DNA from 3 places in the Streptomyces sp. NPDC055025 genome. Region 1 is predicted to be linked to each of the others. Evidence: riboswitches for the same ligand, from Rfam matches in the RefSeq annotation. Region 1 holds a riboswitch; each other region holds the start of a gene.
What was found. A riboswitch is a leader RNA that binds a small molecule or an ion and turns the genes downstream of it on or off. The one in region 1 is predicted to bind cobalamin.
Positions count from the first base shown of each region.

Region 2: another riboswitch for cobalamin. It lies ahead of ACWGDX_RS31455 (cobalamin biosynthesis protein); the one in region 1 lies ahead of ACWGDX_RS28315 (ribonucleoside-diphosphate reductase subunit alpha).
Region 3: another riboswitch for cobalamin. It lies ahead of metE (5-methyltetrahydropteroyltriglutamate--homocysteine S-methyltransferase); the one in region 1 lies ahead of ACWGDX_RS28315 (ribonucleoside-diphosphate reductase subunit alpha).

Region 1 is NZ_JBSGVS010000052.1:56,412-66,050, reverse strand. Features, by position in the region: gene ACWGDX_RS28325 (DUF3311 domain-containing protein) at 1-5, shown strand, start outside; gene mctP (monocarboxylate uptake permease MctP) at 2-1,636, shown strand; cobalamin riboswitch at 1,813-1,954, shown strand; gene ACWGDX_RS28315 (ribonucleoside-diphosphate reductase subunit alpha) at 2,099-4,525, shown strand; gene ACWGDX_RS28310 (ribonucleotide-diphosphate reductase subunit beta) at 4,525-5,592, shown strand; gene ACWGDX_RS28305 (GNAT family N-acetyltransferase) at 5,644-6,168, shown strand; gene ACWGDX_RS28300 (FAD-dependent monooxygenase) at 6,252-7,466, opposite strand; gene ACWGDX_RS28295 (D-Ala-D-Ala carboxypeptidase family metallohydrolase) at 7,655-8,392, opposite strand; gene def (peptide deformylase) at 8,799-9,455, opposite strand.
Region 2 is NZ_JBSGVS010000064.1:39,074-48,712, reverse strand. Features, by position in the region: gene ACWGDX_RS31475 (cobyrinate a,c-diamide synthase) at 1-486, opposite strand, end outside; gene cobO (cob(I)yrinic acid a,c-diamide adenosyltransferase) at 480-1,079, opposite strand; gene ACWGDX_RS31465 (putative cobaltochelatase) at 1,079-3,229, opposite strand; gene ACWGDX_RS31460 (cobyric acid synthase) at 3,297-4,940, opposite strand; gene ACWGDX_RS31455 (cobalamin biosynthesis protein) at 4,937-6,046, opposite strand; cobalamin riboswitch at 6,080-6,221, opposite strand; gene ACWGDX_RS31450 (hypothetical protein) at 6,289-6,495, opposite strand; gene ACWGDX_RS31445 (anion permease) at 6,526-7,773, opposite strand; gene ACWGDX_RS31440 (class II aldolase/adducin family protein) at 7,947-8,609, shown strand; gene ACWGDX_RS31435 (alpha/beta hydrolase) at 8,746-9,639, shown strand, end outside.
Region 3 is NZ_JBSGVS010000023.1:72,429-82,067, reverse strand. Features, by position in the region: gene ACWGDX_RS16470 (amino acid adenylation domain-containing protein) at 1-1,427, opposite strand, end outside; gene ACWGDX_RS16465 (2-ketoarginine methyltransferase) at 1,768-2,853, opposite strand; gene ACWGDX_RS16460 (pyridoxal phosphate-dependent aminotransferase) at 2,885-3,934, opposite strand; gene ACWGDX_RS16455 (winged helix DNA-binding domain-containing protein) at 4,065-5,225, opposite strand; gene ACWGDX_RS16450 (aminoglycoside phosphotransferase family protein) at 5,401-6,402, opposite strand; gene ACWGDX_RS16445 (hypothetical protein) at 6,788-7,024, shown strand; cobalamin riboswitch at 7,056-7,271, shown strand; gene metE (5-methyltetrahydropteroyltriglutamate--homocysteine S-methyltransferase) at 7,435-9,639, shown strand, end outside.

The DNA of each region.
Region 1 (9,639 bases):
GATGACCGACGGCGTGAACGGTGTCGCGCTCACCGTCTTCATCTTCTTCTTCCTGGCCGTCACGGTCATGGGCTTCCTCGCCACCCGCTGGCGCAAGGCCGAGAACGAGCACAGTCTCGACGAATGGGGCCTGGGCGGCCGGTCGTTCGGCACCTGGGTCACCTGGTTCCTGCTCGGCGGCGACCTCTATACGGCGTACACCTTCGTGGCCGTCCCGGCGGCGATCTACGCGGCGGGCGCGTCCGGCTTCTTCGCCGTGCCGTACACCGTCCTCATCTACCCGCTGATCTTCACCTTCCTGCCCCGGCTGTGGTCGGTGTCCCACAAGCACGGCTATGTGACCACCTCGGACTTCGTCCGGGGACGCTTCGGCTCGAAGGGGCTCTCGCTGGCGGTCGCCGTCACCGGCATCCTCGCCACCATGCCGTACATCGCGCTCCAGCTCGTCGGTATCCAGGCGGTGCTGGATGTGATGGGCCTCGGCGGCGGTGAGGACACCAACTGGTTCGTCAAGGACCTCCCGCTGCTGATCGCCTTCGGTGTGCTCGCCGCGTACACCTACTCGTCCGGGCTGCGCGCGCCCGCGCTGATCGCCTTCGTCAAGGACACCCTGATCTATCTGGTGATCGCCGTGGCGATCATCTACATCCCGATCAAACTGGGCGGCTTCGACGACATCTTCGCCAAGGCGGGCGAGGCCTTCGCACAGCCCAACTCCGCGACCGGCCAGCCACGCGGCGCGCTCGTGCCGGGCGAGGCCGGGCAGTGGGGCTATGCCACGCTGGCGCTCGGTTCCGCGCTCGCGCTCTTCATGTATCCGCACTCCATCACGGCGACACTGTCCAGCCGCAGCCGCGATGTGATCCGCCGCAACACCACGATCCTGCCGCTGTACTCACTGATGCTGGGGCTGCTGGCGCTGCTCGGCTTCATGGCGATCGCGGCCGGGATCGAGGTCGAGAACGGACAGCTCGCGATCCCGCAGCTCTTCGAGACCATGTTCCCCGCCTGGTTCGCGGGGGTGGCCTTCGCGGCCATCGGTATCGGCGCGCTGGTGCCGGCCGCGATCATGTCGATCGCGGCGGCCAATCTCTTCACCCGCAACATCTACAAGGACTTCATCAAGCCGGACGCGACACCGGCGCAGGAGACGAAGGTCTCGAAGATCGTCTCACTGCTGGTGAAGGTGGGGGCGCTGGCCTTCGTCCTCACCATGGACAAGACGGTGGCGATCAACTTCCAGCTCCTGGGCGGGATCTGGATCCTCCAGACGCTCCCGGCCCTGGTCGGCGGGCTGTTCACCCGCTGGTTCCACCGCTGGGCGCTGCTCGTCGGCTGGGGCGTCGGCATGGTGTACGGCACGGCGGCGGCGTACGGCGTCGCGAGCCCCACCCAGAAGCACTTCGGCGGCTCCTCCGCGGAGATCCCGGGGCTCGGGGAGATCGGCTACATCGGTCTCACCGCGTTCGTGCTGAATGTGGTGGTGACGGTGGTGCTCACCTTCGTCATGCGGGCGCTCAGGGCCCCCGAGGGCGTCGACGAGACCTCCCCCTCCGACTACACGGCGGACGCGGGCGACCCGGGCGTCCAGGTGGAACTCCCGGCGGCGACCACCTCGGGCGACCCGGTGCGCTGACCCCTGAGCCACCCGGTACGCCGACCGCGTACGCCCGCCGTACGGCCGTGGAAGGGCCGCCGCGACTCCCGGAAGGAAGCGGCGGCCCTTCCGTATGCGGCGCGCGCCCGGAACGGACGAGGCCGACAACAAGCACCGAACCGACGCACGACACTACATCTGGGGGGTGACGCAGCGACCACCCACCAGATGTATGCTCGACCTCGCTGTCGACGCAGGGGAATCCGGTGGGAATCCGGAACTGTCCCGCAACGGTGTGCTGTGGCGTGTTTTGTCATGCCCGCGAGTCCGAATACCTGCCGACGGTGCGTCCGGTTCGACCGATCCGGGCGCCGAGACGTCCGGGCCTCGCGGTTGGGCCGGTGGACGCCGTACACCGTGCTGCCCGGGGAGGGTCCGTACGGCTGTGCGCGCCCCCGTATCCCCCGCACCGGCCCGGAGCCGAGCGAGGGAGAGCACCACGTGACCATCGCGCCAGCCGATCCGGCTTCAGCCCCGGCTCCAGCCCCGGCTTCACTCCGCCCCGAAATCACCGGGACCACCGGGACCACCGGAACCGCCGGACCTGCCGACGGCCCCGGGGCCGTTCTGCTGCGGACCCTGACGGAACTGACCGCCGATCTGCCCGACACCGACCCGGGCCGGGTCGCCGCCGCCGCGCTCCGGGGCCGTAACGCCGCATCGGACGAGGCCGAGCTGCGCGGGCTCGCCACCGAGGCGGCGGCCGGGCTGATCTCCGAGGACCCCGCGTACTCCCGGCTCGCCGCCCGGCTGCTCACCCGCGCCATCGCCGACGAGGCCGCCGGCCAGGGCGCGGTGTCGTTCTCCGCGTCGGTCGCGACCGGTCACCGCGAGGGCCTGATCGCCGACCGTACGGCCGCCTTCGTCACGCGCCACGCCGACCGCCTCGACCAGCTGATCGACCCCGCCGCCGACGACCGCTTCGGCTACTTCGGGCTCCGCACGCTCCACAGCCGCTATCTGCTCCGCCATCCGCTGACCCGTCAGGTGATCGAGACCCCGCAGCACTTCCTGCTGCGCGTGGCGTCCGGCCTCGCGGAGGACGAGAGCGTGCGCGCGCTGGAGGAGGTCGCCGCGCTGTACCGGCTGATGAGCCGGCTGGACTATCTGCCGTCCTCGCCGACGCTCTTCAACTCCGGCACCCGCCACCCCCAGATGTCCTCCTGCTATCTGCTGGACTCCCCGCTCGACGAGCTGGACTCCATCTACGACCGCTACCACCAGGTGGCCAGGCTCTCCAAGCACGCGGGCGGCATCGGCCTCTCGTACTCCCGTATCCGCTCGCGCGGTTCGCTGATCCGGGGCACCAACGGGCACTCCAACGGCATCGTCCCGTTCCTGCGCACCCTCGACTCCTCGGTCGCGGCCGTCAACCAGGGCGGCCGGCGCAAGGGCGCGGCCTGTGTCTATCTGGAGACCTGGCACGCCGATCTGGAGGAGTTCCTGGAGCTGCGGGACAACACCGGTGAGGAGGCGCGGCGCACCCACAATCTGAATCTCGCGCACTGGATCCCCGACGAGTTCATGCGGCGCGTCGAGACGGACGGCCGGTGGTCGCTCTTCTCCCCCGTCGACGTGCCGGAACTGGTCGATCTGTGGGGCGACGAGTTCGACGCGGCGTACCGGGCCGCCGAGGCGGCGGGCCTGGCCCGCAAGTCCCTGCCCGCGCGCGAGCTGTACGGCAGGATGATGCGTACCCTCGCCCAGACCGGCAACGGCTGGATGACCTTCAAGGACGCCTCGAACCGTACGGCCAACCAGACCGCCGAGCCCGGCAGCGTCGTCCACTCCTCCAATCTCTGCACGGAGATCCTGGAGGTGACCGACGACGGCGAGACGGCCGTGTGCAACCTCGGCTCAGTCAACCTCGGCGCCTTCGTCCTGGAGTCGGGCGAGATCGACTGGGAGCGGCTCGACGAGACCGTCCGTACGGCCGTGACCTTCCTCGACCGGGTGGTGGACATCAACTACTACCCGACCGAGCAGGCCGCCGGCTCGAACGCGAAATGGCGTCCGGTGGGCCTGGGCGCGATGGGTCTCCAGGACGTCTTCTTCAAGAAGCGGCTGCCCTTCGACTCCCCCGAGGCCGCCGCGCTCTCCACCAGGATCGCCGAGCGGATCATGCTCGCCGCGTACGAGGCGTCCTGCGACCTCGCCGAGCGCAACGGCCCGCTGCCCGCCTGGGACCGTACGCGCACGGCCCGTGGCGTACTGCACCCCGACCACTACGACGTGGAGCGGGCCTGGCCCGAGCGCTGGGCGGCACTGCGCGCCCGCGTCGCGGCGACGGGCATGCGGAACTCCCTGCTCCTGGCGATCGCCCCGACGGCGACCATCGCCTCGATCGCCGGTGTGTACGAGTGCATCGAGCCGCAGGTCTCCAATCTCTTCAAGCGCGAGACGCTCTCCGGTGAGTTCCTCCAGGTCAACTCGTATCTGGTGGCGGACCTGAAGCGACTGGGCGTCTGGGACGCGCGCTCGCGCGAGGCGCTGCGCGAGTCCAACGGCTCGGTGGCGGACTTCACCTGGATCCCGGCGGAGATCCGCGATCTGTACCGCACGGCGTGGGAGATCCCGCAGCGCCGACTGATCGACATGGCGGCGGCCCGTACGCCGTACCTGGACCAGAGCCAGTCGCTGAACCTGTTCCTGGAGACGCCGACCATCGGGAAGCTCAGCTCGATGTACGCGTACGCCTGGAAGAAGGGCCTCAAGACGACGTACTACCTGCGCTCGCGCCCGGCGACGAGGATCGCGAGAGCGGCGAGAGCGGCCGTACCCGCTCAGGCGACGGCCCCGGCGGCCACGGCCGAGGAAGCCGTCGCCTGCTCCCTGGAGAACCCCGAGTCCTGTGAGGCGTGCCAGTAATGACCACCGAGACAACCGCTGAGACTGCTGTGACTGCTGTGACTGCTGAGAAGACGACGCCGAAGACCAAGAACCTGCTGGACCCGGGCTTCGAACTGACCCTTCGGCCCATGCGGTATCCGGACTTCTACGAGCGCTACCGCGACGCGATCAAGAACACCTGGACGGTGGAGGAGGTCGACCTCCACTCCGACGTGGCCGACCTCGCCAAGCTCACCCCCGCCGAGCAGCACATGATCGGCCGGCTGGTCGCGTTCTTCGCGACGGGCGACTCGATCGTGGCGAACAATCTGGTGCTGACGCTCTACCGGCACATCAACTCCCCCGAGGCGCGGCTGTATCTCTCGCGCCAGCTCTTCGAGGAGGCCGTGCACGTCCAGTTCTATCTGACGCTGCTCGACACCTATCTCCCCGATCCCGAGGACCGCACGGCGGCCTTCGCGGCGGTGGAGAACATCCCGTCGATCCGTGAGAAGGCGCAGTTCTGCTTCCGCTGGATGGACTCGGTCGAGACGATCGACCGGCTGGAGTCCCGGTCGGACCGCCGGCGCTTCCTGCTCAATCTGATCTGTTTCGCGGCCTGTATCGAGGGGCTGTTCTTCTACGGCGCGTTCGCCTACGTCTACTGGTTCCGCTCCCGGGGCCTGCTGCACGGCCTGGCCACCGGCACCAACTGGGTGTTCCGCGACGAGACGATGCATATGGACTTCGCCTTCGAGGTCGTGGACACGGTACGGAAGGAGGAGCCTGAGCTGTTCGACGAGGACCTCCGGCAGCAGGTCACGGACATGCTGAAGGAGGCCGTCGAGGCGGAACTGCAATTCGGCCGCGATCTGTGCGGCGAGGGCCTGCCGGGCATGAACACCGAGTCGATGCGGGCGTACCTGGAGTGCGTCGCCGACCAGCGCCTCCAACGCCTTGGCTTCGCCCCGGTCTACGGCTCGGAGAACCCGTTCTCCTTCATGGAACTCCAGGGCGTCCAGGAGCTGACGAACTTCTTCGAACGCCGCCCGTCGGCGTACCAGGTCGCGGTGGAGGGCACGGTCGGCTTCGACGACGACTTCTGACGGCTTCGAGGCCACCCGCCCGTTGTCGTACCCGTACCGCACAATCGGTTCATGGACTTCACGATCAGAGAGGCCGAGCCCGGGGAGTACCCGCGGCTCGGGGAGATCACCGCACGGGCGTATCTCGGGGACGGTCTGCTGGACTTCGGTGAGGACGACTCGTATCTGCCCACACTGCGCGATGTGGCCCGCCGGGCGGCCGAGGCGGTGGTCCTGGCGGCCGTGGACCCGGACGGGACGGTGCTGGGCGGGGTCACCTTCGTCCCGTCCGGCGGACCGTGGGCGGACATCGCCCGGGACGGCGAGACCGAGTTCCGGATGCTGGCGGTCGACCGGGCGGCCCGGGGCAGAGGCGTGGGCGAGGCACTCGTCCGCGCCTGTGTGACCCGCGCGCAGGACACGGAGGGCTGTATACGGATCGTCCTGTCGACCCAGTCGTCCATGCGCCAGGCGCACCGGATCTACGAGCGCCTGGGCTTCACCAGAACCCCCGACCGCGACTGGGAACCGTACCCCGGGCTGCCCCTCCTGGCCTACACCCTGGACCTCCGCTCCCCCGCCCCCCAACCCGACTGACCCACGACAACCGTCCCCGGTCCTGTGGGCGGTGAGCAACGCTGATCCGCCGTTCCGATGCGAAGGCGGCACGGTCCGCGGCGCTACCCCCGGGGTGCCTGGGAGCGGGTGTGGAGGGTGCGGGCGACCCTGGGGCCCAGCCAGCGCTTGAGTTTGCGCAGGGGCTCCAGCTGCTCGGCGGCTCTGTCGATTCGGTAGTAGAGCTGGGGCGGGACATGGGGGAGCAGGGGGGAGTGGCGCTGGCCCAGGAGGGCGAACATATGGGCCGGGGCGAGATTGATGTAGCGGGGGAGGTTCTCGTACCACTGGGCGCTGTAGCGGGCCGCGCTCTGGACGGGGAGGAGGGCGGACTTGCGTTCGCGCTCGTAGTGGGCGAGGGCGGGGCGGAGGTCCGTGTGGCCGCGCAGCGCTTCGGCCAGGGCGATGGCGTCCTCCAGTGCGAGGGTGGTGCCCGCGCCGATGGAGTAGTGCGTGGTGTGCGCGGCGTCGCCGAGGAGGACGAGATTGCCCCGGTACCAGGTCCGGTTGGTGAGGGTACGGAAGGTGAGCCACTGCGCGGCGCGGTCGGTGTGCGACCGGCCGATCAGCCGGTGCCCGTCCAGGGGGCCGGCGAAGAGCCGCTCCAGCAGGGCCAGGCCCTCGGCCTCGCTCGCCCGGTGGAGCCCGAGTCCCCGCCAGGTGGCCGGGGAGCACTCCACGATGCAGGTGCTGTGCTCCGCGCTGAACCCGTAGCCGTAGCACCAGATCCAGCCGTGTTCGGTCTCCACGAAAGCGAAGGTGAAGGAGCCGAAGACCTTGGTGGTGCCGAGCCAGATGTACATGTTCCGGCCGGCCGAGGACTCCGTGCCGAAGTGGTCGGCGTGGCGCTCGCGCAGTCCGCTGCCCACACCGTCGCAGGCGACGACCAGATCGGCCTCGGGCGGCTCGGCCGCGCCGTCGATCGCGTGCTCGAACTCCACGCGCACACCGAGCGATCCGGCCCGGTCGGCGAGAAGGTCGAGCAGTCCGCGGCGGCCGATGCCGAAGCCCTCGTCGCCGTGGTGCACCGTCGTACGGTCCCGGACATGCGCGGTCCCGTCGTTCCAGCGGACCGAGTTCTCGCTGATGGCACGCGCGGACTCGGGGTCGTTGCGGCGGAGTTTCTCGATGAGGCCGCCCCAGTAGGTCACGCCCCAGCCGTATGTCGACCCGGCCGGGTTCCGCTCGTAGACGGTGATGTCATGGGACGGGTCCTGCCGCTTCATCAGGATCGAGAAGTACAGGCCGGCGGGCCCGCCACCGACGCAGGCGACCTTCACACGCACTCCCTTCAGTGACGCAAAGTGATCGATTCGCGACGAAGGGTAGCAGCAGGGGCGGACGGCCGAGGCTCGGGACGACCCCGAACACGTACCGGCCGGCGTACGCGCCGGGGCCCCACGCACGCCGCGTGGGGCCCCGTACCGCTGATCGCCGTCATGCCCGGGGCGTCGCCCGGGTCGGTGTGTCAGATGCCGCAGCTCGGCGCCGACCAGAAGCGGCTGGGCCGGTGGTCGACATGGGCGTGGTCGTTGTGGTCCGGGTAGCCGGGGCCGAGGATCCCGTTGAAGCCGTGGTTGCGCGCCGTCTGCGCCAGGGTGCACAGGGAGTGCGGTCCCGAGCCGAGATCGGCGGCGTCACCGTAGAGATGGCGGCTGCTCGACGCCCCGCCGACCGAGCTGTTGCAGGCCTGCGAGCGGAAGCCGCTGGTGACCCGGATGGGCTGGTCGCCCAGCGCGTGCCGCAGGGCCTCCAGCTTCCACATCGTGCGCAGGGCGTTCGACCTGGCGGTGGCCGCGTCCACCGCGCCGCCCGCCCAGGTGGTGTTGCAGTCGTTCAACTCGGCGTAGCTGAAGTGGATCGGGGTGCAGTCGTCGTCCTGGAGGGAGTAGATCTTGCTGAAGGTGGCCGGACCCGCGACCCCGTCGGCCGCCAGCCCGTACGCCGACTGGAAGCGCTGGACGGCCGCGGCGGTCGCCGGTCCGAAGGCGCCGTCGACGGCGAGTACACCGCCGCTGCCCGGGTAGCCGGCGACCCGGATCTGGAGCTGGGTGACATCGGCGCCGGAGGTTCCCTGGGAGAGGGTGCGGGACCAGGTGTAACAGCCGTCGGCGTGCGCCGTACCGGCCGTGACCAGCGTACCGGCCCAGGCAAAAGACATGGCCATGACAAGGCTGAGCAGAAGTCTCGCGGTGCGTCGGAGCATCGGTCCTCCTCGTGGGAATGATGGTGGGGCGGTGGTGTACGGAGAGACTGGCGCACGGGTCGACGCGCGTCAACCGGGCTTCCGCGGGCTCCCGTTGAGGCCGCGCGCTGTGGAGATTCCGCGAACGGGACGACCACGTGGGACTCGTCGCGCTCGTCTACGCACGCATCGCGATACCCAGGCGAGCACGACACCGCCGCTACGGGGCCGACGGCAGCCACCCGGCCGGACCCCGCCACGGCGCGCCGCTCGCCGGGTGACGCCCCGCTCGCCGGGTGGCACTCGGAGACGGGACCCCCGGGTGGCACCCCGGACACGGGACCCCGGACACGGCGCCCCGGTCGCGCCGGCCCAGTCGTGGCAGCCCGGTCGCGCCGGCCCCGACGCGGCGCCCCGGTCGCGGTCCTCAGTCGTTCGGCACGGTCTCGTAGCGCGGGGTGTTCTCCGCCATCTGCCGCAGCGCGTCCTTGCGGTCGCGCTTCGAGAGCCGGTCGATGTACAGACGCCCGTAGAGATGGTCCGTCTCGTGCTGGAGGCAGCGGGCGAAGTACCCCGTGCCGCGCACCGTGATCGGCCTGCCCTGGGCGTCCTGGCCGCGCACCACCGCATAGTCGGGGCGCGCGAGCGACGCGTACGCCGTCGGCACGGACAGGCAGCCCTCGTTGGAGTCGTCGAGATGCCGCTCCTCCGGGGGCAGCTCCTCCAGCACGGGATTGCAGACGGCGCCCACGTGCCGTACACCGTCGTCGTCCGGGCAGTCGTAGACGAAGACCTTCAGGTCCACACCGATCTGGTTGGCGGCGAGGCCCACGCCCTCGGCCGTGCGCTGGCTCGCGAACATGTCGTCGATCAGCGCGGCGAGCGAGTCGTCGAACTCCGTGACGTCCCGGCACTCCCGGTGGAGCACGGGATTCCCGACGACCGTGATCGGACGGGACGTACCACGCTCGCGATGCGCCAGCTCACGCGCCTCGGCGTCCTCCGTGTCCACGACGAACCCGTCCTCCGGCTCCGCCGCGGAGGCCTCACTGTCGATCCGCTGGTCCGTCTCCTGCTGCGCCATGTCCGCAGTACGCCTTCCTCGGTACCCGATGCTGCCCGCACGATCCGCGCGCTGTGCGCGATGTGCCCGTACAGCCTAAGGGCACCTTTCCCCGGACATCAGCGCTCTGTGGACATCCGCCGTCCACGAACATCCAAGCCTGTGGTCATCCATCGCGCACCCCCTGTGGACAACCGCCGCCCGC
Region 2 (9,639 bases), on a different contig from region 1:
CGTGGCGACCTTGTTGAGGATCACCCCGCCTATCCGTACCTCCGGGTCCCAGGAGGCGAAGCCGTGCACCAGCGCCGCCACCGAACGGGACTGCGACGAGGCGTCCACCACCAGCACCACCGGAGCCCGCAGCAGCTTCGACACCTGCGCGGTGGAGGCCAGTTCCCCCCGGCCGGACGCGCCGTCGTACAGCCCCATCACACCCTCGACGAGCGCCAGGTCGCAGCCCGCCGCGCCATGCGCGAACAGCGGCCCGATCAGCCCGGTGCCGCACATGTACGCGTCGAGGTTGCGGCCCGGACGGGCCCGGCCGTCACCGGACACCGCCAGCGCGTGATACCCCGGATCGATGTAGTCGGGCCCCACCTTGTGCGGGGACACGGCGAGACCGCGCTCCGAGAAGGCCGCCATCAGTCCCGTCGCGACGGTGGTCTTGCCGCTGCCGGAGGCGGGCGCGGCGACGACCAGACGCGGGACGTTCACCACTCGATGCCCCGCTGGCCCTTCTGGCCCGCGTCCATCGGGTGCTTGACCTTGGTCATCTCGGTGACCAGATCCGCGAAGTCCAGCAGCTTCTCCGGGGCGTTGCGCCCGGTGATCACCACATGCTGGGTCCCTGGACGGTCGCGCAGCACCTCGATCACCTCGTCCGTGTCCACCCAGCCCCAGTGCAGCGGATAGGCGAACTCGTCCAGGACGTAGAGCTTGTGCGTCTCGGCCGCGAGATCGCGCTTGACCTGCTCCCAGCCCTCGCGCGCCGCCTCCTCGTTGGAGAGCTGGCTGTCGCGCTGCACCCAGGACCAGCCCTCGCCCATCTTGTGCCAGACGACGGAACCGCCCTCGCCGCTCGCCCCCAGCACCGTCAGCGCCCGCTCCTCGCCGACCCGCCACTTCGCGGACTTCACGAACTGGAACACCCCGATCGGCCACCCCTGGGTCCACGCGCGCAGCGCGAGTCCGAACGCCGCCGTCGACTTGCCCTTGCCGGTGCCCGTATGCACCAGCACGAGCGGACGGTTACGGCGCTGGCGGGTGGTCAGACCGTCGTCCGGCACGGTCTCCGGCTGTCCCTGCGGCATTACGCGGCCTTCCTGGAGCGTCCGTTGTTGCTGCTGCTGATCCGCTGTACGTCCCTGACCAGACCGGCGATGCTGTCGGCCCGCAGTTCGTCGAGTGTGATGGCCGTGCCCGCGAGCGCCGAGGCGAGCGAACCGGCCAGCCCGAGCCGTACCGGCCCCGACTCGCAGTCCACGACCACCGAGGCCGTGCCCTCCGAGGCGTGCAGCCGGGCCGCGCGCGCCGCCAGCGCCACCGGATCGGGGCCGCCCGTCGCGCGCCCGTCCGTCACCACCAGCAGCAGCGGACGGCGCGCGGGATCGCGCATCCGCTCCACCCGCAGCACGTCATGGGCCTTGAGCAGCCCGGCGGCGAGCGGGGTGCGCCCGCCCGTCGGCAGCGACTCCAGCCGGGCCGCCGCCGCGTCCACCGACGAGGTCGGCGGCAGCGCCACCTCGGCCGTCCTGCCCCGGAAGGTGACCAGCCCGACCTTGTCGCGCCGCTGATACGCGTCCAGCAGCAGCGAGAGCACCGCGCCCTTCACCGCGCCCATCCGCGCCCTGGCCGCCATCGATCCGGACGCGTCGACCACGAACAGCACGAGATTCCCCTCGCGCCCCTCCCGCGTCGCCTGCCGCAGATCGTCCTTGCGGACCACCAGCCCGGGGCCGCCGCGCCCGCGCGCCCGCTGGTGCGGGGCAGCGGCCTGTACGGTCGCCGCGAGATGCAGCTTGGTCAGCGCGCCCCGGGGCCTGCGGGATCCCGTCGTCCTGCCGTGTTCGGTACGGGCCCGGGAGCGGCGCCCGGCGGCGCCCTCGCCCAGTCCGGGGACGCTCAGTGTCTTCGTACGGAACGGCTCGGCGGCCCGTACGGCGGACTGCTCCCCGGACCCGGACCCGGCACCCGCACCAGCCCCGCCGTCCCCCTTCGCGTCCGCACGCTGGGGCTCCGTCGTCGGCTCGGGCTCCGGCTCCGCGGGCGTGTCGTCCCGTCCCGCCGCGGACTCCCGCGGTGTGTCGGACACTTCGGGACCGCCCTGTGGCGGGATGCCACCGCCCCCGGGTCCGTCCGGGCCACCGGAACCGCCGCCGTCGGGGTCGTCGTCCGGGTCCTCGCCCCCGTCGCCCCCGTCGTTCCCGCTGTCCCCGCCGTTGTCGTCCTCGCCCTTGAACCGCTCCAGCGTGTCGTCGAGCCTGTCCTCGTCGAGCCCCGGCGCGTCGAAGGGATTGCGGCGCCGCCGGTGCGGCAGCGCGAGCAGCGCGGCCCGGCGTACGTCCTCGGGACGTACGTCCGTCCGCCCGGCCCACGCGGCCAGCGCCGTCGCGGTCCTCGCCATCACGATGTCCGCGCGCATCCCGTCCACCTCGAACGCGGCGCAGGTCGCGGCGATCTGGAGCAGTGCGGCGTCCCCGAGCCGTACCTCGGGCAGCAGCGCGCGGGCCGCGACGATCCGTTCCCGCAGCGCGCTCTCCTCGTCGGCCCAGCGCGCGGCGAAGGCGGCGGGGTCGTCGTCGTACGCGAGCCGCCGCCGTACGACCTCGACCCGCTGCTCCGGCTCCCGCGAGGCCGCGACCTCCACGGTGAGTCCGAAGCGGTCGAGCAGCTGCGGCCGCAGCTCGCCCTCCTCGGGGTTCATCGTCCCGACGAGCAGAAAGCGCGCGGCGTGCCGTACGGAGACGCCCTCGCGCTCCACGTACGAGGCACCCATCGCGGCGGCGTCCAGCAGCAGGTCGACGAGATGGTCATGGAGGAGATTGACCTCGTCGACATAGAGCACCCCTCGGTGCGCGTCCGCGAGCAGCCCCGGCTCGAAGGCCTTCACGCCCTCCGACAGCGCCCGTTCGATGTCCAGCGCCCCGACGAGCCGGTCCTCGGAGGCGCCGACGGGCAGCTCGACCATACGCGGGGGCCTGGAGACACCCGGCCCGCTCCCGTGCGGTCCGTCCGGGCAGTGCGGATCGGGCGCGGCGGGATCGCAGCCGAACCGGCACCCGGCGACCACCGCCAGCTCGGGCAGCAGAGCCGACAGGGCCCGTACGGCCGTGGACTTCGCCGTGCCCTTCTCCCCGCGTACGAGGACTCCGCCGACCGCCGGACTGACCGCGTTGAGCAGCAGGCCCAGCCGCAGATCGTCCATCCCCACGATGGCGGTGAACGGATAAGGGGTGCTCATATGCTGATCGCTCCTTCGAGTACGACGCTTGCGAACGCGGCTGTGGCGCCCTCCAGGGCGTCGGCGGTCACGGTGCCCCGGGAGGAATGAAGGGCAGCCCCGGCGGCGCCCCCTCCTCGATCAGCCGCAGCAGCGCGTCCGTGTCCGCGTGCTCCTCGATGAGGTCACCGAGAAGGTCGAGCTGTTCCTCGCGCAGCGCGCCGAAGCTCGTGTCGGGCGCGGGGACGAAACGCCGGCCCGCCGCCCGTGCCACCTCCGCCAGGAAGCGCCGCCGGAACGTGTCGCTCTCCAGCGCCCCGTGCCAGTGCGTGCCCTGGACCGCGCCCATCCGGCAGCCGTCCAGCGCCCGTCCGTCCGGGCCGGAGACAAAGGCGTCCCCGCCCCGCACCTCGGCGACCCCGTGATGGATCTCGTACCCCTCCACCGCCGCGCCGAGGGCCGTCCCGGACGGTCTGGCCAAGGTCTTCTCACGGGCGAACCGCACCCGTACGGGCAGCAGCCCCAGTCCGGCCACGGCGCCCGCCCGTGACTCCACCTCGTCGTCGATGTGCTCGCCGAGGATCTGATAGCCGCCGCAGATGCCCAGCACCGGACGCCCCTCGGCGGCCCGCCGCGCGAGCGCGTCGGCGAGCCCGCGCTCCCGCAGCCACGCCAGCGCCCTCACCGTGCCCCGGGTGCCGGGCACCACCACGAGATCGGCGTCGGCCAGTTCCTCGGGGCGGTCCACGAACCGCACGACGACACCCGGTTCTGCCGCGAGCGCGTCCACATCGGTGAAGTTGGACATCAGGGGTACGGCGCAGACCGCGACCCGCAGCACCTCCTCGCCGTACGGGGGAGCCACCAGGGACTCGCGCACGGCGCCGCGCAGCGAGATACGCAGTCCGTCCTCCTCGTCGATGCCCAGACCGTGCCGCCAGGGCAGCACCCCGAGCGTCGCCCGGCCGGTCAGCCCGCGCAGCATGTCGAGACCGGGCTCCAGCAGGGACACATCGCCCCGGAACTTGTTGACGAGATACCCCGCGACCAGCTCCTGGTCCTCCGGGGCCAGCAGCGCGGTCGTACCGAAGAACGAGGCGAAGACCCCGCCCCGGTCGATGTCTCCGACCACCACCACCGGCAGCCGCGCGGCCCGCGCGATCCCCATGTTCACGATGTCGGTACGGCGCAGATTGATCTCGGCGGGGCTGCCCGCGCCCTCGCAGATCACGGCGTCATAGGTGGAGCGCAGCTCCTCCAGGCACTCCAGGACGGGCCCGAGCAGCGCCTCCCGCCGTCCACCGCGCAGCGCCTTCCCCGAAGCCGCCCCGCCCGAAGACGAGTTCCCCGCGAGAGTGTTCCCCGTGGCCGGGTTCCCCGGCGCGGTCCCCTCGGCGCTGCCGAAGAAGCCCCTGGCACTCAGCTCACCCACCGGCCGTCCCATCAGCACCACTTGGCTGCTGCGGTCACCGCCGGGCTTCAGCAGGACGGGGTTCATCAGCGCGGTCGGCTCCACCCGGGCCGCCTGGGCCTGCATCGCCTGCGCCCGTCCGATCTCCGCGCCCTCGCGTGTCACGAACGAATTCAGCGACATGTTCTGCCCCTTGAAGGGCGCGACCTTCACCCCCCGGCGCACCAGCCACCGGCAGATCCCCGCCGTGACGACGCTCTTGCCCGCGTCCGAGGTGGTCCCGGCCACCAGAAGGCCCCCGCCGCGCCCGCCCCGGCTCATCCACGTCCCTTTCCCGTGGCCGCCGTACGGCGGCGCGTGTCCGTGGCACGGCGGCGTATCGCGCCGTACGCGAACCGGCCGGCGACACAGACCGCGAGGGCGTATCCGCTCACCCGGCGCGACAGGCGCACGGCCCGCTCGATGTCGGCTGTCTCCACGGGCCGCCCCTCGCCGTTCAGTACGGGCCGGTGCTCCACCCGTCCGCCGTACGCGAGCGTCCCGCCGAGCCGTACGCCCAGCGCGCCCGCGAACGACGCCTCCACCGGGCCCGCGTTGGGGCTCGGATGCTTCCGCGCGTCCTGCCGTACCGCCCGCAGGGCCGCGCGCGGATCGCCGCCCGCCGCGACGGCCAGCGCGGCGGTCAGCCGGGCCCCCGGCCAGCCGGCCAGATCGTCGAGCCGGGCCGACGCCCAGCCGAACCGGCGGTACCGGGGGGACCGGTGGCCCACCATCGCGTCCAGTGTGTTCACGGCCCGGAATCCGACCAGCCCCGGCACCCCCGCGATCGCCCCCCACACCAGCGCGCCCACGACGGCGTCGGAGGTGTTCTCGGCGACGGATTCCACGACGGCGCGGGCGAGTTGCTGTCCGTCCAGTGCCTGCGGATCGCGCCCGCACAGCCGCGGCAGCCGCTCCCTGGCCAGCTCGATGTCCCCGGCGGTGAGCGCCGCGCCGATGGCGCGTGCCTCCCGGCCGAGCGAAGTGCCGCCGACGACGGACCAGGTGGCCAGGGCGGTCAGCGCGACGGACGCGGCGCGCCGTCCGGCACGGCTGCTCCGTACGGCCCGCGTGCCCCGCGTGGCCCGTACGGTCTCGGCGCCCCGCGTGGCCCGTACGGTCTCCGTATTCCGGGCGGCGACGATCGCGAGCCCGGCGGCGCCTCCGGCGCACACCAGGGTGTGCAGCGTGCCCCAGCCGCGGTGGTCGTGCCAGAGCATCCGCTCGACGGCCCCCGCCGCCCGGCCGAACGCGGCCACCGGATGGCCCCGGCGCGGATCGGCGAACACCTGGTCGCCCAGCAGCCCCAGGGCCGCGCCGTAGGCGAAGACCCGCTCGGCGGCGGCCGAACCGCCGCCGCGCACGACGGCAGAACCGCAGCCAGGCATGGCGAAATGTCCTCACTCAGGGTCCGCGCCCCGGCTCGACGTGGTGCGGCGGCGAGAGTTCCTGGCTCCCGGGAGAGGACTCCCGGTGACAGTGGCGGGACCGCGCCGGACTCGCACCGGCTTCCTCTTCTGCCGCCGTAAATGGCCCCGGCAGTCCACCACGCCCCGCGAACAGCCGTCAACTCATCGCTGACCTGCGACGGGACACTGTGCGAAGCCCCACATCGGCGGGTGGACCCGGGTCACGCGACGATCAGCCAGATCCCGTACCCCACGGCTCCGGCGCACAGGGCGAAGCAGGCGTACGCGCCCGTGCGCGCCAGAGCCATGGCGCCCGGCTCCCGCTTGGCGAGACCCACGACGCCCAGGGTGAACAGGCCCACGAGGGCGACGGTCGCCACAAGACTGACCCCGAAGACGGCGCCGAGCGCTGCCCAGTCGATTTTCATACGTTCGCTCTTCCTTGGACCGTGGGGGGTTCAGACCGTGGCGGTGCGGGCGGGCTCACCGGAGCTGCCCGGAGGGGACGGAATGGTGGTCGACAGATCGTGCCCGGCACCGGCACCGGCCGCGCTCGACGCGGTGACGGCCGTGACGCCGTCGGCCAGGATCCCGGCCTCGTCCTCGTCGGAGTCGGTGACATTGGTGTGGTCGACCGGGCGGCGGCGCGAGGCGAGCCAGATGGCGCCGGAGAAGGCGAGCAGCAGTGCGGCGACCACCGAGACGCCCCAACTTCCCTGGCCGGTCAGGAACTCCGCGCAGGCCGCGACCAGACCCGCGGCGGGCAGGGTCAGTCCCCAGGCGACGAACATCCGGGTGGCGGTGGACCAGCGGACCACACCGCCCTTGCGGCCGAGCCCCGCGCCCATCACGGCGCCGGAGCAGGACTGGGTGGTGGAGAGCGAGAAGCCGAGGTGCGAGGAGGCGAGAATGACGGTCGCGGCGCTGGTCTGGGCGGCGAAGCCCTGCTGCGGCCCGAGATCGGTGAGACCGGTGCCCATGGTGCGGATGATGCGCCAGCCGCCGAGATACGTACCGAGCGCGATCGCCGTGCCCGCGGAGACGATCACCCACAGCGGGGGGTTGGAGCCGGGGGAGAGGACACCGCCGGTGACGAGCGCCAGCGTGATGACGCCCATGGTCTTCTGCGCGTCGTTGGTGCCGTGCGCCAGGGAGACCAGACCGGCGGAGGCGATCTGGCCCGCGCGGTAGCCCTTGGCGGTGGCCCTGTCGTCCGTGCGGCGGCCGATACGGTACGTCAGCCGGGTGGCGAGCAGCGCCGCGAGACCGGCGACGACCGGCGCGGCGAGCGCGGGGATCAGCACCTTGGTGATGACCACACCGCCGTTGACCCCGGAGGTGCCGACGGACATCAGGGTGGCGCCGATCAGTCCGCCGAAGAGGGCGTGGGAGGAGCTCGACGGGAGACCGACGAGCCAGGTGAGCAGATTCCAGAGGATGGCGCCGACGAGCGCCGCGAAGATCACTTCTGTCCGGATGCCGTTCTCGTTGATGAGCCCGCCGGAGATCGTTCTGGCGACCTCCACGGAGAGGAACGCGCCGACCAGATTCAGCACGGCGGACATGGCCACCGCGGTCTTGGGCTTCAGGGCGCCGGTCGAGATGGTCGTCGCCATCGCGTTGGCGGTGTCATGGAAACCGTTCGTGAAATCGAACACGAGCGCCGTCACGATCACGATCGCGAGCAGCAGTGTGAGGTGTTCCATTTACCCAGGCAATCGTTCGACGTAGGGGGCCTCGGTGAACGTAGGGAGTCATGGTGAACGGAAGATGAACTGTGCGGGTCTTCATGGTGTCTCAGGCTGACGTCGCGTGGTTCTGTTCGGATGATCGGGAGAACGGTGTGCGGTCCGCCGGAGGCTCCTGGCAGGATCGCGGTATGACCGATCAGGAGAAACAGGACGCGATAGGCCGGGCCTGGCGGGATCTGGTGAACACCGCCCGCAGAACGGCCTCCGAGGGGCTCGTCGTCGGCACCTCGGGCAATGTCTCGGTGCGGGTCGGTGGAATCATCCTGGTGACGCCCAGTGGAATTCCCTATGAACAACTCGGTCCCGAGGATGCCGTCGGGGTCGATCCGGACGGCCGGCAGGTCCTCGGCGCGTTCACCCCCACGAGTGAGCTGCCGCTCCATCTCTCGGTTTACCGGCACACCTCGGCGGCGGCCGTCGTCCACACCCACGCGGTGCACGCCACCGCCGTCTCCACGCTCGTGCCGGAACTGCCCGTGATCCACTACATGGCGGCGGCGTTCGGCGGCCCCGTCCGGGTCGCTCCGTACGCGCTGTACGGGACGGACGAACTGGCCGCGGGCATGCTCACCGCCCTCCGCGACCGCACGGGCTGTCTCCTCCAGAACCATGGCACGGTGACCTACGGCGCCACCCTCGCGCAGGCCTACGACCGCACGGCCCAGTTGGAGTGGATGTCCCGGCTCTGGCTCACCGCCAGCGCGGTGCCGGGCCTCTCGCCCTCGCTGCTCTCCGACGCCCAGCTCCAGGAGGCCGGGGAGAAGCTGAAGGGCTACGGCCAGGGGCGCTGACCATCGGCCAGGGTCGCGGGCCGTGACCGGGGGCGGTCGGCGTCGGCGGCGCCGGCCGTGACCGGTGACGGTCCGGCCCGACCCCGACGGACCGCGCCCGGTGGCCGGGGCGTGCGCGGGTGACGACACTGGGACCGTGCGCCCCGCAACAGCGACGGCAGCGGCCGTCTCCACCGTGATCGGCGTCGGCGCGGCCGCGGTCGCGGCCGGCCGGCTCGCCGGTGACGCCGCTCTGAAGGCGTCGCCGGGGCGGCCCCTGCCCGGCGACCCCCGGCTCACCGTGCACGCCACGGCCGCCGGGCAGATCACCCTGACGCGCTGTCTCGCCTCCCTGCGCCCCGGTGTGTACGGGATCGGGAACCGTGACCTCCACGCGGTCGTCGGGCCGGTCCTGGAGGGCGTGCGGCACCCCGCCGACACCGTCGTACGGAGACTGGAGCGGGTCGACCGCGGCACCCTCGTCCCGGGTATGCGGGTACGCCTCACCCCGCAGGTCCACATCGGCGACCCCACCACCGCGCTCGGCATCGACCACCGGGAGGAGCGGATCCCGGGCGAACTCGGCTTCCTGCCCGCCTGGTTCGTGCCGGGAGCGCGGGACACCTGGGTGATCACCGTGCACGGCCTGGGCACCACCCGTGAGCACCCCCTGAACGTCCTGGAACTGCTGGCGGGACTCCAGGTCGCCGTGCTCGATCTCGCCTACCGGGGCGACCCCGGCGCCCCCCGCTCCCCGGACGGCCTCGGTCATCTCGGCGACTCCGAGTGGCGCGACCTCGACGCGGCGATCCGCTACGCCGTCCGCTACGGCGCGGAGCGGGTCGTCCTGTACGGCTGGTCCACCGGCGCCACGATGGCCCTGCACGCCGCCGCGAACTCCGCGCACAGCGAGCGGATCTCCGGCCTGGTGCTCGACTCGCCCGTACTGGACTGGGAGGCCACCCTGAAGGCCCTCGCCACCGCCCGGCGCACCCCCACCGCACTGCTGCCGCTCGCCGTCCGGGCGGCCCAGGGCAGGACCGGACTCCAC
Region 3 (9,639 bases), on a different contig from region 1:
ACCTGCTCGACCTCGGTGGGCTCGACCCGGAACCCGCGCACCTTGATCTGCCGGTCCATCCGGCCCAGATAGACGAGGCTGCCGTCGGGCAGCTGCCGGACCCGGTCGCCGGTGTGGTAATAACGGACGCCGTCCGGGCCGGTGCCGAACCGCTCGGCGGTCAGCTCGGGCAGATTCACATACCCGACGCCGACGGTGGGGCCGCCGATGTGCAGCTCACCCTCCCCGCCCGGGGCGACGGGACCCTCGCTTCCGACGATCCGTATCCGTACGCCCGGCAGCGGGCGGCCGATCGTCGCCGGCGCGTCCACGGGGCGGACCCCGGCGAGCGGTCCCGCCAGATCGTCCCAGGTCGCGACGACGGTGGTCTCGGTCGGACCGTAGACGTTGACGAGGCGTACCGGGGACCCTGCGTGCAGCCGGCGCCAGTCGGCGACGCGGTCCTGCCGGATCTCCTCACCGCCGACGCTGACGATACGGGCCGAGCCCGGCAGCCGCAGACCGTCGTGGACCATGGCGTCCACGACCTCGTGCCAGTACGCGGTCGGTATGTGCAGGACGGTGAGGCCCAGTTCACCGCACCGGTCGAGGAACGCGCCGGGGGACGCGAGCATCCCCTCGCCCCGTACGACGACGGTGGCGCCCGCGTACAGCGGCGGGAAGATCTCCTCGACGCTGCCGTCGAAGGAGATCGACGAGAACTGGAGCACCCGGTCGCCGGGCGCCAGACCGTACCCGGCGGCGATCTCCCGGCTGAAGTGGTCCAGCGCCCGTCGGGGGATGGCGACGCCCTTGGGCTGTCCGGTGCTTCCGGAGGTATGGATGATGTACGCGAGATCGTCCGGACCGGGGTCCGCCGCGACCGCCGGCCCGCCATCGTCCTCCGGCCGCGCCAGGTCCGTGCCCAGGTCCGTGTCCAGGAGCGCGGGCGGCGGCACGACCGGGGGTACGAGCGGCGGCACAGGCGCTGGTACGACCGGGGGTACCAGCGGCGGTACGGGTGGCAGCACACGCAGCCCGGCCCGCTCGAAGTCCGCCGCCCAGCGCTTGGGGGAGACGGCCACGCGGACCCCGCCACGCTCGGCGATCGACCGCAGCCGCTCGGCCGGATCGGCCGGATCGAGCGGTACGAACGCGGCGCCGGCCCGCAGCAGACCGAGCATGGCCACCACGGCGGCCGGTCCGCGCCGGGCGCACAGACCGACGTTGTCGCCCGGCCGGACGCCCGACCGCCGCAGCTCCTCGGAGTAGCGATCGACCAGTGCGTACAGCCGCCCGTACGAGATCTCGTCCGTACCGTCGGTGACCGCTATGCCGTCGGGACGGCCGTGCGCGTGCCGGGCGATGGCCGCCAGCACGTCGAGGGCGGCCGGCGGGCCGTCGGGTCCGGGGGGAGAAGGCGGAGTGGGGGTCGGTGGGACGAGCACGGTGGTTCCTTGCCTTCGGTACATGACGGGCGGGGCGGGGCTCGAAACGCGGGGTGGGACAGGGCGGGAGGGGACGGCGCGGGGTGGCCTGCGCGGGGTGGCCTGCGCCGGACGGCACAGCGCCGGGCGCGGCCGCGTGGCGCTTCGGGACGGGACGGGGCGCCGCGCGGCGGGAGCACGGTGGAGTGGTGGACGGCCGGTGGAGTGGTGGACGGCCGACGCCGTGGTGAGCGGTCGGTGCCGTGGTGAGCGGTCAGCGGTCGGCCGTCAACGGTCGGCGGCCGGCCGTCATGGCGAGGGCCGGCCGTCACGGCAGAGGCCGGCGGGCAGGGCTCAGCCGTCAGCCGGCGTCGGCGTCGGTGTCGGTGTCCCTGCCGACCAGCAGGTAACCCAGTTCGAGCGCGGTGGAATCGACGCGTACGTCCGGGTGCGCGAAGTCGACGACGTCCAGCCGCGCCCGGTCGAAGAGCTCGTCCCAGAACGCGCGCTTCTCCAGCCGCTGTTCGGTGATGACATGCAGCAGGAAGTACGGGTTGTAGTACGAGAGCCCGAGCGCGTGGGCCATGGTGCCCGGATCGTCCAGCTGATGGTCCACCTCGATGACCAGCCAGTGGGCGCCCGGGTGGTTCTCCATGGTCTTGCGCAGCAGTTCCTCGACCGCCGACTCGCTCTCCTGCTCCAGCATCTCCTGGAGGACGAAGGCGGTCAGGAAGCAGAGGGTGCCGTCGGTGGGCAGTTCGAAGGCCGCGGCGTCGGCCGCCCGGCCCCGGTGGATGGTGATCCGGTCGGACAGCCCCTCGGCCTCGACGCGCTCGGCCGCCAGCCTGCTGCCCACCTCGTCGGGCTCGACGCCCACCCCGCGCAGACCGGGACGGCGGCGGACCAGCTCGGTCAGGAAGGCCGCGTCCCCGCAGCCGAGGTCGACCACGGTGAGGCCCTCGCCGGGCAGCGTGTCCAGCAGCCGGTCGGCCAGCGGCAGCGCGTCGAACATGCTCATCCCGCACGATCCGGCGCCCACCTTGGCGCCGTCACGGCTCGCGAACGGAGCGCCCTTCTTCAGTACGTCGCCGAGCTGGCCGAACGTCTGCGCGTACCCGCCCACCAGAAGTGTGTACCAGGGCTGGAACGGCGCGAGGGCCGCCGCCTTGCCGGTGAGATGCCAGCCTTCGTCCGCCCCTCCGGTCCGCCGGGCGAGGTAGCCCTCGTTGGCGAGATAGAGACAGAAGCCGGCGAACCGCTCGGCATCGAATCCGTGCCGTTCGGCGAGGTCGGCGGAGGTGAGGCCGGGTTCCGCGGTGAGGGCTGCGTACACCCCGCTGTCCATCATGGTGTGGAGCGCGTGGGCGAGCGCGAGGTGACGGATCGGCTGGATCGCCTCGACGAGCCGGTGCTCGAAGTCGGTCGGTACGGCGGTGGCGTCGTTCATGAAACGTTTCTCCAACTTGCTGGTGGCGAGGTCAGACGCGCTGGGGCGCGGTGCGCGGGGGTGTGTGCGCGGAATCGATCGCGCTCAGCTCGTGGATGAGCCGATCGAGGTCGTCATGGGTCCCGACGGAGATACGCAGCCATCCGGGCAGGCCGAGCGGCCCGCAGTCCTTGACCCATACGTCCCGGTCGCCCAGCCCGCGGACGACATCGGCCGAGGACAGTCCGTCCCGGCAGCGGGCGACGACGAAATTGGTGTGCGTGTCGCGCGCCTCGGCGAACACCGGATGCGAACCCAGCGCCTCTACATACCGAGGGCGGTCGGCGAGCACCTGGGCACACAGCCGCAGCCGGTGCGCGGGGTCTTCGAGGGAACCGGCCAGGGCGTGCAGGGCGATGGAGTTGACGGAGTGGAAGCGCTGCCGGGGGCGCAGCCGGGAGATGAGCTCGGGCACACCGATCAGCGCGCCGAGCCGCACACCGGCCAGGCCGTGGCTCTTGGAGAAGCTGCGGAACAGCAGCAGCCCCGGGTGGGTGCCGAGGGGGTACGGGTCGGTCAGCGCACTCCGTACGTCCGGAGCGGCGAAGTCGGCGTACGTCGTGTCGAGGAAGGCCAGCTCCGCGCCGGCGACCACCGCGTCGACCCACTCGGAACGGAACAGATGGCCGGTCGGGTTGTGCGGCTGGGCGAGGAACAACGCGCCCCCGCGCGCGAGTTCGGCGGGCGCGACAGCGGGTTCCCAGTGCTCGTCCAGCGGGATCGCCCGAGCCGTACGGCCGAGCACCAGGGCCCGGTCGAGGTAGGCGTCGAAGCCGGGCGAGACGAAATACGCGGTGTCGACCAGGGACAGCGCGAGGTCGACTGCCTCGTCCACACCGTTCGTCAGGAGTACGGACTCCGCCTCCACCCCGTTCTCCCGGGCGACGGCCTCGGTCACCTCGCCCAGCAGTCCGCGCGGATACCGGTGGAGGTCGGCCGCGTTGGCGACGACGCGGGCGATCGCCGCCGGAGAGGGTCCGCTGGCGCACTCGTTCCAGTCGAGGCGCAGGCCGGAGGTCCCCCCGTGAACAGTGCTCTGCATATTCGTTCCGTTCCATGGGGTGTTTCCGCGGCCACCGGAGAGTTTCTGCTCAAGGTGAACTTCCCCAGGGAGAAGGGTGAATTGCCGACCACGGGGCGAAGATCAATTTCCGCCCCTGACCTGGTCGTTCTCAGCCGTCGGCGGCCGTGATGCGCACGTGATCGATGTCTTCGTCCAGAAAGGTGGCCAGGGCTTGGCCTTCGGCGTGAACGGCTTCCTGTTCCGCGGTGGAGAGGGAGCGAAGCGGGGTGATGGCGAGTCGGCTGCCGCGCACGGTCCAGGTCGCGGAGACGCGTCCGTCGACGAGGACGGCGCGCAGGCCGGCGACGGACAGGCCGAGGTGGGCGTCGTCGATGATGCGGGAGCGGTCGTGGTAGCCGAGGATCACATTGTCGAAGGCCGGGAGGAAGCGGACGGGCGCGGGGGTGTCGGGGTGCGGGCGCGGCGCGTCGGGCAGGTCGAGGAGTTCGCGGCCGCGTTCGTCGCGGAAGGTGACGAGCTCCTCGCGGACGGCTCTGACGGCGGCGGGGAGTCCGGCGAGGCCGCACCAGGCACGGATGTCCGCTGTGGCTGCGGGCCCGTGGACGGCGAGATAGCGCCGTACGAGCTGTTGCCCGGCCGGGTCGGCCCCGTCGGTCGGGTCGGCCCCGTCGGCCTCGTCGGCCGGGTCGCTCGCGTCGGCCACGTCGGCCGGGTCGGGGGAAGGCGGATCGATGTCGCGTCCGAGCCAGGTGGCCAGGGGCAGGTTACGTACGCCTGCCCTGGTGTGCCACAGTCCGCGGGGCGGGAGCTGGACCATCGGAATCAGGGCGGCGACGAGCAGTTCGCCCAGAGCGCGGCGTGGTGGCGTGGGCCAGCGGTCCTGGAGTGCCTGAACGAGTTCGGCCATGGTGCGGGGCCGGTGGTCGGCCATCACCGCCCTGCCTGCCGCGGCGACCTCGTCGAGGTCGATGCCGGCGAGTTCGCGCCGGTAGGTCCCCAGCACCCGCCGGCGCAGCATGGAGTCATGGCGGGCGCGCCAGGCCAGCGCGTCGTCGGCGGTGACGAGGTGGACGGTACGGCGCATCAGGTGTGTGCGCACGACCTCCCGCCCTGTCAGCAGGTCGTCGAGCGCGTTCGGCTCGAAGGCGCGGAGCCGGGACCACAGACCGATGAACGGCTCCTGCGGCTGTTGTGCCTGCATCCCGCACAGATGGGCCACGGCGTCGCGGACCGGTGTGTCGGCGCGGTCGAGCAGATACTGACGGGCGAGGGTCGCGCGGTTGAGGGCACGGGTGTCAAGGACGGGCATGTCTTCCTCGGACAGCGCCCCGCGCGCCAACGGGACGCCGGCGCGGGTCGGTTCGGGCGTTGGAGGGGCGGCGCGTGGACCACGATCACAGGGATGGCGGACAGCCTGTGTCCTATACGGGAGACAGAATGGCGGACATGCGGAACTCCTCTTCTGCGGTCACCGGGGCGGCCGGTCAGGCACGGCTCTCGTGTTCGTGCTCGTGGAGGATGTCTTCGACGATCCGGCGCGGCTGCGCCACCCGCGCGGGGTCGGAGCCGGCGAACTCGACCCAGGTGATCAGGGCTTTCCACAGTGCCCAGCCACGGCCGCGGACCCAGGTGCCGTGGTCGGCCCGCAGCGCGGCCCGGAACGCCTTGCGGCTCGTCCCCGACAGCAGCGTCCAGGCGATCACCACATCGCAGGCCGGATCACCGACACCGAAGCAGCCGAAGTCGATGACGGCGGCGAGCCGGCCATCCCTGACCAGCAGGTTCCCCGCCGCGACATCGCCGTGGAACCAGACCGGCGCGTCCTCCCGGGCCGCCGCGAGAGCCGCCTCCCACACCGCCGTGGCCGCCGCCCCGTCGATCAGATCCCCCAGCGCGCCGATCGCCCGCCGGGTTTCCTCGTCGTAGACCGAGGGCGGAGCACCGCGGAAACCGGAGTGCGACGCGGGCGGCGGTCCGCCGGACGCGTCGATCCGCGCCAGCGCGTTCAGGAACCCGGCCAGCGTGACGGCGAATTCGGTCAGGTCGTCGATCCGGCCGGCATCGGCGCTCTCCCCCTCCAGCCAGGGGTAGACGGACCAGTGCAGCGGATAGCCCTCGCCGGGCGCGCCCTTCGCCAGCGGAACGGGCACGGGGAGCGGGAGGCGCGGTGCGAGGAACGGCATCCACCGCTGCTCCTGGCCGACCTGCCCCGCGTACCCGGGACCGCTGGGAAGCCGAACGGTCATGGTGTCACCGAGGTGAAAGGTCCGGTTGTCGTTCCCGCCGACCGCGACGGGTCTGACGGGGAGCCCGGACCATCGGGGAAACTGCGTGCCGACCAGCCGCCGTACCAGCGCCGTGTCGATCGGCGGCACAAGGAGCCCCGTCGACCCGTCCCCCGGCCCGTCCGCCGGTCCCGCGCCCAGACTGTCCCCCGGCCCGTCCTCCGGTCCTGCGCCCGCTCCGTGCTGTCCGTTGTCGCTCATACGCCCCAGAGTGGTCAGCCCGCCCACCGGCTGACAACCGAATTCCGCGGGTGCCGAGTGGCCGGAAGCCGGTCCTGGTCCTCTCGTCGTAAAAGACGTGAGGGATACGGATGTCCGCGACGTCGTCCGTGCGGGCTCCCGAGCCACGGCTCCCGCATAGGCTGGAACGGTGTCGAGCGGGCCAGTGCGGGATTACGGTCGAGTCGTAACTGTCGCGGCGTGGGCGGTCATCGCGACGATCTTTCTCGGATGGGCGGGGTTTCTGGTCGCCTTCGGCGTCTTGGAGCTTGGCCGGACGGGCGAGACGGAGCGCATAAAAATCTCGTCGTGCCACTCGGAAGGGGGCGGGCGAGGGCCGAGCCATGTCGTGTGTGTCGGACGCGCCGTGGATGGCGGGACGCGGGACGAGGTATCGGTGCGTTACGACGGCAGGCCGGGCGAGACAGTGCTGGTGGAGCAGACGCTGTTGGGCCCCAGCCCGGTTGTCGAGAAGGGCTTCGTCGAGTGGGCGGTGATCCTGCTCTTCCCGCTGCTTCCGCTGGGGGTCGGCGTCCTGTGTGTGGCTCTCGCCGTACATGCTGCCCGATCGACCGCGTGTCTCATGTCACATTCCGGAATGTGAACAGAGGTGACCGGGAGGTTGTCCGCGCTCTAGCCTGGCTGGTGCAGCTGGTTCGCCCTGCCCGCCAGGCAGACGCGTCGTAAGAGGGAACCCGGTGGGAATCCGGGACTGCCCCGCAGCGGTAAGTGGGAACGACCGCCGTCATACGCACTGGATCCGGCCGGATCCGGGAAGCGACGGCCAGTAGGAATCTGTCTCGGCAGATGTGCCCACGAGTCCGAAGACCTGCCCGTTGCCCGTACGCGAACGATCGCGTGCGGCCATCCCGGTGACCTCGTGGGCGGGTCGGCGTACATACCAGACGGACAGGCGCGCGCGACGGCGCGGAACTGTGCCGCTCGGTTCGTCACCCCTTCGCGCTCGCGTCCCGTCTCCGGGATCCAAGGAGATATCTCGCGAAGGAGATTTCCGTGACAGCGAAGTCCGCAGCCGCGGCAGCACGGGCCACCGTGTACGGCTACCCCCGCCAGGGCCCGAACCGGGAACTGAAGAAGGCCGTCGAGGGGTACTGGAAGGGCCGCGTCACCGCCGACGCCCTCCGGGAGACGGCGGCCGGCCTGCGCCGGGCCAACTGGCGGCAGCTGGCGGACGCCGGCGTCCACGAGGTGCCGACCGGCGACTTCTCGTACTACGACCATGTCCTGGACACCAGCGTCATGGTCGGTGCCGTACCGGCGCGGCACCGTGACGCCGTCTCGGCCGACGCGCTCGACGGCTACTTCGCGATGGCCCGCGGCACCCAGGACGTGGCGCCGCTGGAGATGACCAAGTGGTTCGACACGAATTACCACTACCTCGTCCCCGAGCTCGGCCCGGACACGGTCTTCACCGCCGACTCCGCGAAGCAGGTCGCCGAGCTGAGGGAAGCCCTCGCGCTCGGTCTCACCGCCCGCCCGGTGCTCGTCGGCCCCCTCACCTATCTCCTGCTCGCCAAGCCCGCCCCCGGGGTGGCCGCCGACTTCGAACCGCTGACCCTGCTGGACCGGCTGCTGCCGGTGTACGCCGAAGTGCTCGCGGACCTGCGCGCCGCCGGCGCGGAGTGGGCCCAGCTCGACGAGCCCGCCCTCGTCCAGGACCGCACCCCGGCCGAGCTGAACGCCGCCGCACGCGCCTACCGTGATCTCGGCGGCCTCACCGACCGCCCGAAGCTGCTCGCCGCTTCCTACTTCGACCGGCTCGGTGACGCCCTGCCCGTCCTGGCGAAGGCCCCGATCGAGGGTCTGGCGCTCGATTTCACCGACGCCGCGGCGGCCAACCTCGACGCCCTGGCCTCGGTGGGCGGACTGCCCGGCAAGCGGCTCGTCGCCGGTGTGGTCAACGGCCGCAACATCTGGATCAACGACTACGAGAAGTCCCTGTCCACCCTCGGCACCCTCCTCGGGCTCGCCGACCGGGTCGATGTGGCCGCCTCCTGCTCCCTCCTGCACGTACCTCTCGACACGGCCGCCGAACGGGACATCGACCCGCAGATCCTTCGCTGGCTCGCCTTCGCCGAGCAGAAAACCACCGAGATCGTCACCCTGGCCAGGGGACTGGCCCAGGGCACCGGCGCCATCGCCGCCGAGATCGCGGCCAACCGCGCCGACCTCGCCTCCCGGACGAACTCCCCGATCACCCGCGACCCGGCCGTACGGGCCAGGACCGCCGCCGTCACCGACGCCGACGGCCGCCGCTCCCAGCCCTACACGGAGCGTGCGATCGCCCAGCGCGCCCATCTCAGGCTGCCGCTGCTGCCCACGACCACCATCGGCTCGTTCCCGCAGACCGACGACCTGCGCACGGCCCGCGCCGCCCTGCGCACGGGACGTATCGACACCGCCGGATACGAGGAGCGCATCAAGGCCGAGATCAGCGAGGTCATCGCCTTCCAGGAGAAGGCGGGCATCGACGTCCTGGTGCACGGCGAGCCCGAACGCAACGACATGGTCCAGTACTTCGCCGAACAGCTCACCGGCTATCTGGCCACCCAGCACGGCTGGGTCCAGTCCTACGGCACCCGCTATGTCCGCCCGCCGGTCCTCGCCGGCGACATCTCCCGTCCCGAGCCGATGACGGTGCGCTGGACCTCCTACGCCCAGTCGCTCACCGGGCGCCCCGTCAAGGGCATGCTCACCGGGCCCGTCACCATGCTGGCCTGGTCGTTCGTCCGCGACGACCAGCCGCTCGGCGACACCGCCCGCCAGGTCGCCCTCGCCCTGCGCGACGAGGTCGACGACCTCGAAGCCGCCGGTACCTCGGTCATCCAGGTCGACGAGCCCGCCCTGCGCGAGACGCTCCCGCTGCGCGCCGCGGACCACGGCGCCTACCTGGACTGGGCCACCGAGTCGTTCCGCCTCACCACCAGTGGCGTACGCCCGGACACCCAGATCCACACGCACATGTGCTACGCCGAGTTCGGCGACATCGTCCAGGCCATCGACGACCTCGACGCCGACGTCATCAGTCTGGAGGCCGCCCGCTCCCATATGCAGGTCGCGCGCGAACTCGCCGTACACGGCTACCCGCGCGAGGCGGGCCCCGGCGTCTACGACATCCACTCCCCGCGCGTGCCCGACGCGGAGGAGGCGGCGGCCCTGCTCCGCAAGGGACTGGAGGCCATTCCCGCCGAACGGCTG